DNA from 2 places in the Gracilimonas sp. genome. Region 2 is predicted to be linked to the other one. Evidence: riboswitches for the same ligand, from Rfam matches in the RefSeq annotation. Region 2 holds a riboswitch; the other holds the start of a gene.
What was found. A riboswitch is a leader RNA that binds a small molecule or an ion and turns the genes downstream of it on or off. The one in region 2 is predicted to bind S-adenosylmethionine.
Positions count from the first base shown of each region.

Region 1: another riboswitch for S-adenosylmethionine. It lies ahead of RIB15_RS03030 (CoA-binding protein); the one in region 2 lies ahead of RIB15_RS13270 (homocysteine S-methyltransferase family protein).

Region 1 covers NZ_JAVJQO010000003.1:124,422-130,862, reverse strand. The annotation lists gene RIB15_RS03050 (homoserine dehydrogenase family protein) at 1-794, opposite strand, end outside; gene metX (homoserine O-acetyltransferase MetX) at 791-1,834, opposite strand; gene RIB15_RS03040 (OsmC family protein) at 1,889-2,428, opposite strand; gene RIB15_RS03035 (O-acetylhomoserine aminocarboxypropyltransferase/cysteine synthase family protein) at 2,542-3,870, opposite strand; gene RIB15_RS03030 (CoA-binding protein) at 4,095-4,577, opposite strand; SAM riboswitch class I at 4,855-4,987, opposite strand; gene era (GTPase Era) at 5,473-6,360, opposite strand.
Region 2 covers NZ_JAVJQO010000008.1:437,415-443,855, reverse strand. The annotation lists gene RIB15_RS13275 (BamA/TamA family outer membrane protein) at 143-1,804, shown strand; SAM riboswitch class I at 1,979-2,090, shown strand; gene RIB15_RS13270 (homocysteine S-methyltransferase family protein) at 2,141-3,157, shown strand; gene metH (methionine synthase) at 3,272-5,971, shown strand; gene RIB15_RS13260 (methylenetetrahydrofolate reductase) at 5,968-6,441, shown strand, end outside.

The sequences.
Region 1 (6,441 bases), on a different contig from region 2:
GTTGAAAGTGAGATTAGTTTCTCAGGAACCAGTGTATCTACTCTAATTTGATTTCGTTCGAATTTGTATCCGCTGGTTCGGGCCAGAATCAGAAATTTGCGGGCCACATCTTCTCCCGAGAGATCATCCCGAGGGTCTGGTTCAGAGTAGCCGCCTTCTTTTGCGCTTTTTACAGCTTCGCTGAATGGAACTCCATTCTGTAGTTGTGTAAACAGGAAGGTCATGGTTCCGGATGCTACCCCGGTAATTTTTGTGATTTCATCACCACTGTTTAGTAAAGTCTTGATAGTACTTATAACCGGAAGTCCGGCTCCGACTGCTGTTTCGTAACGGTATTGAGCCCGGCCGGTATTATTGGCTTTAATCAAGTGATCAAAATAATCCTGACCAAATGAATTAGCCCGCTTACTTGGCGTAGCTATGTGCACACCATGATTTAGCAAGTGTTGATATTGATGAGCTACAACTTCACTTCCGGTGGCATCCACAAAAATTAAGTTGCCTTCACTTCGATTTACCAGCTCATCGGGAATCACATTCCAGTCGGTAGTTTCGCCTTCTGTTAAACGGGTATCTTTGAGAATCTCTTCAATATCGGGATGCCATTGGGTAAACTTGCTGTTGCAAACTCCAATCACGTTTAGATCATAGAGGGAGTGATCCAGTTCATGAACCAACTTGGTCAAAGTGCCTCCGACAGCACCAATCCCGGCAATGAAGAGATTTATTTTCTTTCTTTTTATAGACAATTCTTGATGAGAATCGATAGACGATTTTTTTAGTGTAAGTGTCATGGTTTTACTTCGATGAGTGAGTGATAAAATGAGTGTAGTTGAGTATTTATCTGATCAAATTCGATCAGGAAGGCGTCGTGGCCATAGGGAGATTCAAGTTCAGCAAGCTTACTGTTTGGAATCAGTCTCGCCAGCTCCTTTTGTTCATTGATTGGATAGAGTTTGTCACTTGCAAATCCTACAATTAATATGGGCTTATTCAAGTTCCCTAAAACGGTTTCAAAACTTCCCCGCCCTCTGGATATGTCATGTGTATCCATTGCTTTAGAAAGGATGATGTAGGTGTTCGCATCAAATCGATCGACCAGTTTTTCTCCCTGGTAATTCAGGTATGATTCTACCTGGTAAATATCTTTCTCGGGATGAATTTCCCTGCCAAATTTCTGCTCATAATTTTCGGGGGTGCGGTAGGTGATCATGGCCATAGCCCGAGCAGCTGAAAGACCTTTTTTGGGTGGATTTTCCTGCTTATAAAATCCGTCATTCCAGTTTTTATCGGCATAGATAGCAAGCCGTTGCGCCTGACTGATTCCAATAGCCCAGGGAGAATGCGCTTTTCCCATTGCAAATAAGGCAGCAGATTGAACGCGTTTATCCATAATAGCAAACTCAAGAGCTGTCATTCCACCCAGAGAGCCACCCACAACCAACTCAATACCGTTTATCTCAAGTTCGTTTAACAGTTTTTGGTTAAACCGCACGATATCCCGGATGGTGATTTCGGGAAAATCAGCCTGCCAGTTTTTGCCGGTTTCAGGGTTGATGCTGGTTGGGCCAGTTGATCCACAGCAACTTCCCAGAATGTTAGTGCAAATAATGAAATGCTTGTCTGGATTGATGGTTTTATCAGATCCAATCAAACCGCCAAACCAAATATCAGCATCCGGGTTTCCGGTCAAAGCATGACAAATAAAGACCACATTATCTTTGTTTTCATTGAGTGTTCCCCAGCTTCGGTAAGCAATTTTGGGATTATGCAATTCCACTCCGGATTCAGTGGTAAATGAAGTTTTAAAAGTATGTATTTCAGGTTTCGCCATTCAAATTTATGATTAAAAAAGAAAGAGACGGAATATGAATTCCGTCCCTTTTGGTTAATTACTTATATAGGTTACCTCACCAGAAACAGGAACCGGTTTTGAAATTATATCCAATACCGGGCAATTGTCGATAGAAAGATCTTTCAGCTTTTGAAGCTTAACCGGATCATTTTCTTCGGTTTCAATAAACGTTTGATAACGAACATTGGTGAATCCGGGCCTTGCATCGGAGAGATTGAAAAATCCATGTAAGTCCAAATCTCCGGATACATCCACTTTTACCGATTTCAGGTCGATACCTAGTTGACCGGCATGGGCCTTAATCACGATTTCCTGGCAAGCGGCTAAGGCTCCCAATACATATTCAACGGGATTGGGTCCCTCATTCTCGCCTCCAAGGCTTTCCGGCTCATCCGATATAAATTCAAAATCGCGAGCTTTGATTTCGGAATGAAATCCGCGCTCAAGCTTAGAATTCACAGAGAAAGTGACGGCTGCATTCCCGGCATCCTCTTTTACAGCGTTGATGACACCAGTTATGGCATCATGCAGCTTTTTTTCAGTTTCTGGTTTTGTGGTTGTTACAGTGCTCATTGGTTGTGTATTTTAGTAGTTCGAGTGATCGTTCACAGACTTTCTGTGAATGGTTGTAAGTAGAGGGAGCGAGGCCTAAACTCGCTCCCTTTTTTGTTTTGAGTAGTGGACGATTAGGCAGGTACTTTAATTTTTGCGAATGCCTTTTCGAAATCCTCGACGATGTCGTCGATATGCTCGATTCCCACTGATACGCGAATCAGGTCTCCTTTCACGCCGCTTGCCTGCTGCTCACTTTCTGTGAGCTGTTGGTGTGTGGTTGAGGCAGGATGAATAACCAATGTCTTGGCATCACCTACATTGGCCAGGTGACTGGATAGTTGTACGTTTTCAATGAAATCACGCGCTGCATCATATCCGCCTTTCACGCCAAAGGTAAATACAGAACCGAAATGGCCTTCTTTAAGATATTTCTTCGCACGCTCGTGATAATCATGCTCAGGCAAGCCGGTAAAATTAATCCAGTCAACTGCCTCGTGATCTTTCAGCCAGTTAGCCAGTTTTATAGCATTTTCATTGTGGCGTTCAACTCGCAGGGATAGAGTTTCTAATCCCTGAAGTAACAGGAAGCTGTTGAATGGGGATTGAGCCGGACCAAAATCACGAAGCCCTTCAACCCGTGCACGGATGGCAAAAGCAATGTTGCCAAAAGGACCGTCTTCGCCGAATACTTCCCAGAAATTTAGACCATGGTAGGAAGGAGATGGTTCACTGAAGCCAGGAAATTTTCCATTGCCCCAATTGAAGTTACCCCCGTCTACAATTACACCTCCGATGGATGTTCCATGTCCGCCAATCCACTTGGTGGCAGAAGCCGTTACTACATTGGCTCCGTGCTTCAGCGGTTGAACGAGAGCTCCGCCAGCGCCAAAGGTGTTGTCTACTACAAGTGGGATATTGTTTTCCTTGGCCAGGGCAGACAATCCTTCAAAATCAGCCACGTTTCCACGTGGGTTACCGATGGATTCCACATAAATGGCTTTGGTATTTTCATCGATGTGCTTAGCAAAAGCTTCTACAGTGTCTTCTTCAGCAAAATGTACATCGATACCTAAGCGGGGGAGTGATACTTTGAATTGATTGTACGTTCCGCCGTAGAGATTCTGAGTAGCTACGATATTATCGCCAGCTTGGGCAAGGTTTGTAATTGCCAAAAACTGTGCGGCCTGCCCGGAAGCTGTAGCCAATGCAGCTGTTCCGCCCTCAAGAGCAGCCAGCCTGTTTTCGAAAACATCATTGGTTGGGTTCATGATCCGGGTATAAATATTGCCGAATTCACGAAGGGCAAAAAGGTTAGCTGCGTGCTCTGTGTCATCAAAGTTAAAAGAAGTAGTTTGATAAATAGGCACAGCTCTTGATCCGGTTGCCGGATCAGGTTCCTGTCCTGCGTGAAGTTGCAGGGTTTCAAACTTATAGTCGCGTTGTTCTTTTTCGTTACTCATGGTTAGTTGGTTTTTCGAGTGAGTGTTGTTGAGTTTATTGTTTTAGAAATTTATATAAGTCCGTCATTGAGAGAGATTCAACGACCAGCGGGAGTAAATCTCGTGGCAATCTCCTGGAAACGAAATCCTAAACTTATTCAGAGAGATTGCTTTGTAGTTAAACAGAAAGCTGGAATTCAAAATCATAGCTCCTCGTGATGACGATATGTTTGTTACAGAGTCCATTAGTTGGTTTCTTTTTTAGGTCGGATCAAAAACTGATGATCGACCTTGATACATCGTTTTTGGACGTATTGAATCCCTTTTTCTTCTACTTTCTTGCGTATTTCAGGATGATCGCCCGTTCCCAGTTGTAGCCAGATTACTTTTGGATTGATCTTAAGTGCTTCATCAACTACTTCCGGGATATCCTCCGGTCGGCGAAATACATCAACTACATCTACCGGGAAAGGGATACTTGCCAAATCGGGATAGCTTTTTTCACCCAGAATCTCATCGGCTCCGGGATTTACAGGGACAATTTGATATCCTGCTTCTTTTAGATAGCGGGCCACATACTGGCTATCGCGATGCCGGTTTCTGGAAATTCCGACCATGGCAATAGTTTTGACTTCATCCAGAAGTTCTTCCACCTCGTCGGTTTCTTTTGAGAGCTCTTTATCGGCCCTCATCTTTTTTAAATACCAGTCGTTATATGTTTTTCGCATGTTATCTAATTCAAAAAATCTAAATCAATTTGTCATCGCGAGGAGTATCTTTGTTTTATTATGGCTTCTTTTCTTTCCGACGATGCGATCTCCCTGAACTATTTGGAATCTCTTTTCAGGGAGATTGCTTCGTCGTTGTATTTCCGAAGTCTGAATTCAACGTTTGGGCTCCTCGCAATGACAGCCCTAAGCGGATCAAAATTCATTAAAACAAAAAAAGCCTCTTTCAGAGATGAATCCGAAAGAGGCTTTTAATATCAAAACCAATATCTGTTCGAACTCATCTTTTCCCCGGATCTTTACAGACCGGAGACAGGATGTAGCACCTTTCATCCCACATAACAAAATTATGTGCGACGCGGTTGCCAAGGCTTCAAAGGACCTGATCCCTCCACCTTTCGTAATGAGAATGCAACTATTGTAAAAGAACGAACGAAACTTAATCCAACAAAAAAGCCCTTCTGAGTTGCATTCAAAAGGGCTTATCTAAAATCTTTTCTTTATATCATCGCCCTTATGTCTGCGTCATGCACATACACATGCAACACATCATTGGACAAGAGCTGATAATATTTTGTTGAGTTAATTTCATTGCCCTAATGTTAAGGGTAGATAACGGAAGGCGCAAATTATTTTTTGATGGAACAGGGATGACACTGATATTACGGGTTGGCACAGATTTTAAATGGTTATTCTTTTTTGAACTTAACGCAGCTTTAAAAATCTTTTCAATCTCAAATAAACTAAAATCTTTAAAGCGATTTTTTTAGATAATTAAATCTTAAATAAGGGCTAAGGAGAGTGTGAAATGCATAAGAATTTATCAGGATAACCATTTAATGAAAATACGCCAATTTAATGAAAATACGCCAATCCGCGTCGTCCGTGTTCCATATCAATATCCCAGGTTTCGAACCCAGCCTTCTTTCTCTCTCCACTTTTCGCGGACCTTCACATGAAGCTCTAAATACACCTGCTTACCAATAAACTCTTCAATCGACTTTCGGGCTTCAATTCCCAGTTCCTTAATAGCAGAACCACCTTTCCCAATCAGCATGCCTTTTTGTGATTTTTGGTTAACAATGATGTCGGCATGGATACGATCGAGGTCGACTTCCGCATCATAAGAAACAACTTCTACTGTGCAGGAATACGGAATTTCCTGGTGAAATTGCAGGAATATTTGCTCGCGAATGAGCTCAGAAACAAAGAAACGAACAGGGTGTTCACTCAGGTCTTCTTTGGGGTAGAAGGGAGGTCCGGGCAATAATCCTTTTTTAATTTCTTCCATCAGTTCAGTCACTCCGGTTCCCATGGTAGCTGAGGTATAATGAACAGATCGGATTTTCATTTTCGATTCCAACTCAGCAACAGATTTTTCAGCCTTATCCTGATTCGCTACGTCCATTTTATTTACTACCAAATAAATCGGCTTGTTAATGGACTTGATGAGATTCACGACATCATCAGGGGGATGAGTATCCATAGGATCATGAATGAACAAAATAAGATCGGCATCTGAACGGGCTCGCTCCACCGTTTTCATCATGGCTTTTTGGAGCTCATACTTTGGGCTAATGACTCCCGGTGTATCAAGAAAAACAATCTGGGAGTTCTCATCTGAAAAAATTCCCACAATCTGGTGTCTGGTGGTCTGAGCCTTATGTGTGGTAATAGAAATCTTGGCACCCAGAATGTTATTCATCAAGGTAGACTTTCCTGCATTCGGCTTACCAATGATGGCTACATATCCGGATTTGTGGGGTTTGGTTTCTTCTGTCATATACTTATGGTTGTCATCGCGAGGAGCATCAAAGTTGAAATTCTATTTTAAAATCTTTTCGACGCTGCGATCTCCCTGAAC
Region 2 (6,441 bases):
TAACCAGTTCTGATTCTCAGTCTCAAAACCTCTAAGGCCGAATAAACAGGACTTCTTTTTCAGTGATTATCGGCTCAATCCGTTTCATCCGTGTTCTATTCTATTCCCTGCACAAGTTTTAAAAAGAATGTAGATTTGGGACATGTTATCGAAAGCTGGTTTCTTCTCTTTACTGATCTGTTTGCCCTTGCTGGCTTTTGCCCAAAATTCATCTATGGATTTCCGTGTATTTGAAGGTGGAAAACAAATCCAGCTTCCCGATTCTGTGCAGGCACAACTTATACAAAGTCAAAACTCAGTTGAACAAATCCTGATTCGGTGGTTGTCGGCAGAAGGATACTTAAACGCTTCCGTTGATCGTATTCAGGGAAATAAAGCGTTTATCAACCGAAACTGTGAATTTGAATTGAATGAAATACAAGTCACATATGCGGGTGAGCTGGATTCTTCGGTTGTTAATCAATCCGAAATTCCATTTTCAAATCAGGCTCTAAGAACAGAGATTGCAGAACTCATTTATCAGCTGCAGGATCAGGGCTTTCCTTTTGCAGAAGCTTCCATTATTTCGCTAAAGCCGGATTCTGTTAGCTGTACAGTTGAGGCTGAGGTAGTAATTGAAACAGGTGCTAGAATTGAACAGTCTGAAATCTACTTTTCTGGTGCGAAAGTTAACTCACAGGATTATCTGAGAAAAATCTCCAGATACAATTCTTCCAGAGTTATTACACCTGATTATCTCAGATATTTGCGTTCAAACCTTAACTCAAGCGGATTATTTAATGCTGTTGAACCGGCTCAAATCTATCTTCGAAATGGAGAGCCTGTCATTATTTTTCAGATGGAAGAGCGCTCATTGAATCAGTTTGATGGATTAATCGGATATGTGCCGGATGCTGCCGGGAACGGGCAAATTGTAGGTGATGCAGAACTTTCGCTGTGGAATGTGCTTACCCAGGGCAATGGCTTTGATTTCCGCTACCAGCGCTTACGGCCGGAAACGAGTCAGCTCAACCTGGGAGCTTCACAGGATTGGATCGGGAATATTCCAGTGGGAGTTTCAGCGGGATTCCAGCTGTACCAAAACGATACCACCTATCAATCCCGGGATTTTGAACTGGATGGATATTATCTGATGGGGGCGGGATTTAAACTAATGGGTGGAGTGGGATTCCAGAGTACGACTTCCGGAAATAATTTGCCTGTGGTCATAGAACCAGACGGACAAAAGCGAACGGCCCGACTCGGTTTTGAATACACCAATCTCGATCGTTACGATGTGCCCACTTCGGGAAGTTCTGTTCGGTTAATGCTTGGTATCGCAAATAAAGATCTGTCAGAAGATTCCAGCAGCTCCTTCACTCAGAACATACTCGAATTAACTGTCCGGAATTACATCCCCATTTTTGAGAAAAGCGTGATTGCTACCTCTTTACATGGGTTTTTGCTGGAATCAGAGAAAATAACTACCAACGACTTAACCCGATTCGGGGGAGCCAATTCCTTTCGGGGCTATGCCGAACAACAGTTCCGTGCGGGAACGATGCTTTGGGGAGATGTGGAATACCGATTCTTACTCAACCGGCAGTCTTACTTGTTTGGTTTTGGTGCAGTGGGAGGTTATCAACGGCCGAAATTGTTAACCGAGATGAGCAACGATTTTCGAATCACAGATTATTTATTCTCCACAGGATTTGGCCTCAGCTACCAAACTCAAATCGGCCGATTGAAATTTACCTATGCGATTTCACCAGAAGAATCCATAGGTAATGGGAAGGTACATTTTGGGATAAGGACGGAGTTGTAGGTTTCGTAATTTTCATCCTCCGAATACACTCGAAGGATCTTCAAATTGTCTGATTTCCAAAACGGAATATTGAATATCCAAGTTGAGTATATGGATAATGGATATTCATTATGGGCTATTTCGAGGCTTGTTCTGCGCCCCAAAGACTATTATATTCAACTCGAATTTATTGAATGCTTATAAAGAAAGACCGAGGGATGGGCCCGATGACGTCTTGGCAACCACTTCTGAAAAGGGGCAGGTGCCAAATCCCACTCAGCTATACGTATGCTGAGGAAGATAAGCGAGCTAATCACTCTCCGCTCTTTCTGCTTAAGCTAATCCAACATCGAAAGAGTGAATATAAAACAAGCATTACAAGATCGAATTCTGATTCTTGATGGCGCCATGGGCACCATGATTCAGCGTTATAAGCTAGAAGAAGCTGATTTCAGGGGTGAGCAGTTCAAAGATCATACTGATGATCTTAAAGGGAATAATGATTTACTAAGTCTGACCCGGCCCGATATCATTCAGGCTATACATGAAGAATACCTCGAAGCCGGAGCTGATATCGTGGAAACCAATACCTTCAGCGGAACCCGTATCGCCCAGGCCGATTATAACCTGGAGCATGTTGTTTATGAGTTGAATCTGAAGTCAGCCGAGATTGCCAAAAAAGCTACCGACAAGTTCACCAAACAAAACCCGGATAAGCCACGATTTGTAGCAGGTTCGATGGGGCCAACAAACAAGACAGCTTCTATATCGCCAGAAGTTACCGATCCGGGCTATCGGGCTGTTACCTTCGATGAACTGGCAGAAGCTTATAAAGAACAAGCTAAAGGATTGATGGATGGCGGAGCGGATTTACTGCTTGTAGAAACCATTTTCGATACACTGAACGCTAAAGCCGCTCTTTTTGCCATACAGGAGCTTTTTGATGAGCGCGGTGAGGAACTACCCATCATGGTTTCAGGTACGATTACCGATGCCTCCGGAAGAACGCTTTCAGGTCAAACCGTGGAGGCTTTTTTAATTTCCGTATCTCATGCACCCATCCTAAGTGTAGGTTTCAATTGTGCGCTGGGAGCGAAGCAGTTACAGCCATACCTCCAAAATCTGGCAGATAAGTCTGATTTCTATGTTAGTGCTTATCCCAATGCCGGACTACCAAATGAGTTTGGGGAATATGATCAGGGACCAGAGCTTATGGGTAAAGAAGTGGAAAAATATCTTGAAGATAATCTGGTGAATATTCTCGGTGGGTGTTGCGGGACTACTCCCGCGCATATTTCAAAAATGGCCGAATTGTCCCGGAATTATGAACCTCGAATTCTTAAACGCAAAGACGCAAAGCTCGCGGAGTCGTGAATTGAATATGAAGATCTTTGGTAAAATTGAACAGAGAATGAATCAATCACTCGAAAACAGCCTTACAGTTAACCCTTTAACCTTTGCGCAACTCTGCGCGTTCTGCGATTAAATATGCAATCACTACCTCTACAGTTAAGTGGGCTTGAGCCTCTTGTTATTACAAAGGATTCAAATTTTGTAAACGTAGGAGAGCGTACAAATGTAACGGGTTCAAGAACTTTCCTGAATTACATAAAGAATAAAGAATATGATAATGCACTGAAAGTAGCGCTGGATCAGGTGCAGGGCGGGGCGCAGATTCTGGACGTCAACATGGACGAAGGAATGCTGGATAGTGCTAAGGAAATGACTAACTTCCTCAATCTCATCGCCTCCGATCCTGATATCGCAAAAATTCCCATTATGGTTGATTCCTCAAAGTGGGAAGTGATCCTGGCGGGACTCAAATGTATTCAGGGAAAAGGAGTCGTGAATTCCATCAGCCTCAAGGATGGCGAGGAGGAGTTTCTGCGACGTGCTAAAACTATTCGTCGGTTTGGAGCAGCAGTTATATGCATGGCTTTTGATGAAGAAGGTCAGGCTGATACACTGCCAAGGCGAAAGGAGATTTGTGATCGTGCCTACAAACTACTCACCAAAGAAGTGGGCTTTGACTCATCTGACATAATTTTAGATCCTAATATCTTTCCGGTAGCAACCGGGATGGATGAGCATCGTCGCAACGCACTTGATTTTTTTCATGCCGCTAAATGGATACGTGAGAACCTTCCCGGAGCTCATGTGATTGGTGGTGTAAGTAACGTTTCTTTCTCTTTCAGGGGGAATAATCGCGTTCGTGAGGCCATTCACTCCGCTTTTCTATATCACGGTATTCAGCACGGAATGGATATGGGAATCGTCAACCCAACTCAATTGGAAGTGTATGATGATATTCCCGAAGATCTGTTGGAAAGAGTAGAGGATGTACTTTTTGATCGAAGGGATGATGCTACAGAACGATTGCTGGAAATAGCTGAAGAGTACAAAGGCGAATCTTCAACAACCAAAAAGAAGACTGACGACGAGTGGCGTAAAAAACCAGTGGAGGAGCGGCTAAGCCATTCATTGGTAAAAGGAATTAATGATCATGTAGAAGAGGATGCGGAAGAGGCCCGGCAAAAATATGGAAGTCCGCTGGAAGTTATTGAAGGTCCGCTCATGGACGGGATGAATATAGTGGGCGATCTATTTGGAGCCGGGAAGATGTTTCTGCCCCAGGTGGTTAAAAGTGCCCGGGTAATGAAACAAGCCGTGGCTTATCTTACTCCATACCTGGAAGAAGAAAAAGCGAAAAACAAAGATACCAGTGAGCAGCCCAAAGTTTTACTCGCTACGGTAAAAGGGGATGTACATGATATTGGAAAAAACATTGTGAGCGTGGTATTAGCCTGTAATAATTACAATGTGGTTGATCTTGGGGTAATGGTGCCAGCCGATAAAATTCTTGATGAAGCTGAAAAGCATAACGTAGATGCTATTGGTCTAAGCGGGTTGATCACACCATCCCTCGATGAAATGATTCACGTTGCGCGTGAAATGAAGAAGAGAAAGATGGAACTGCCTCTGCTGATTGGTGGAGCAACGACCTCACGCCTTCACACAGCTGTCAAAATTGATCCGGAGTACGATGGCTCCATTATTCATGTGCTGGACGCATCACGGGCTGTTTCCATAGCCGGTGATGTGATTAGTAAACAGCGAAAAGATGGTGTTCGGCTGGAAGTGAAGAAAGAGTACGAAGAGCTTCGCAAACAGCACGAAAGCCGGCAAAATCAAAAAGAGCTTTTGAGTTATGAAGAAGCGAAAGCCAATAAAACAGAAATAGATTGGGAAGGGTATAAGCCACCCAAACCATCATTTTTAGGAACAAAGACTTTTGAAGATTATCCGATTTCGGAACTTAGAAATTACATCGACTGGTCGCCTTTTTTCAGAACCTGGATGCTGACCGGAAAGTATCCGGATATTTTGGAAGATGAGGAAGTGGGAGAGCAGGCTCAGTCTTTATTTGATGATGCTCAGGAGCTTATTGATCGTATTGTTGAGCAAAATTTACTGAAAGCAAAGGCTGCCATAGGCTTTTATTCTGCAAATAGTTACGGAGATGATATAAAGATTTATGAAGGTGATAATCAATCCAAAGAACTTACCGGATTTCACTTTTTAAGGCAGCAGACCAAGAAGAGGTCAGGTCAGCCTAATTCGTGTTTGTCAGATTATATCGCACCACAGGAAACCGGAATTACAGATTACATAGGATTTTTTGCTGTTACTGCTGGATTGGGCATTGAAGCGATCATTGATGAATACAAGAAAGTAAATGACGACTATAATATTATTTTGGTGAAAGCCGTGGCCGATCGGCTTGCAGAGGCTTTTGCTGAACGGATGCATGAAAGGGTTAGAAAGGAGTTCTGGGGCTATTCGGACGAAGAGAACTTCAGTAATGAGGAATTGATTGCCGAGGCGTATTCCGGAATCCGGCCTGCACCTGGTTATCCAGCCTGCCCTGATCATACTGAAAAACGCATTTTATTTGATTTGCTTGAAGTTGAGAACAATGCTGAGATCAAGCTCACTGAATCATTTGCCATGTATCCTGCTTCCTCAGTGAGTGGAATTTATTTCTCTCATCCTCAATCAAGGTATTTCAGGGTAGGGAATCTCGGGGAAGATCAGGTTATTGATTACGCACAAAGAAAATCATCTACGAAAAAGGAAGTCGAAAAATGGCTTTCTCCAATTTTAGACTACGAGCCAGCTAAGGAATGAAAGTAACTGAACATATTGAAAAAGCGAATGGTGATACACTATTCTCATTTGAAGTTTTACCGCCACTTAAAGGTCAGAATATCCGGTCTTTATTTGATCATATGGATCCATTGATGGAGTTTAATCCCCCATTTGTGGATGTAACCTACCATCGGGAAGAGTTTGTGTACAAGAAGCGTGAAAACGGTCTTCTGGAGCGCAAAACGGTACGTAAACGTCCAGGTACGGTGGGCATCTGTGCGGCCATTCAAAATCATTATAAGGTAGATGCTGTACCACACATCATTTGTGGTGGATTCACCAAAGAAGATACCGAGAATGCTTTAATTGACCTGAATTTTCTAGGCATCGACAATGTACTACTCATTCAGGGAGATACACGGAAACCAGAGCGTGAGTTTGTTCCAGAGCCCGACGGTCATGCCTATGCATCAGAGCTTATCGAGCAGGTTGTGGATTTGAATAATGGT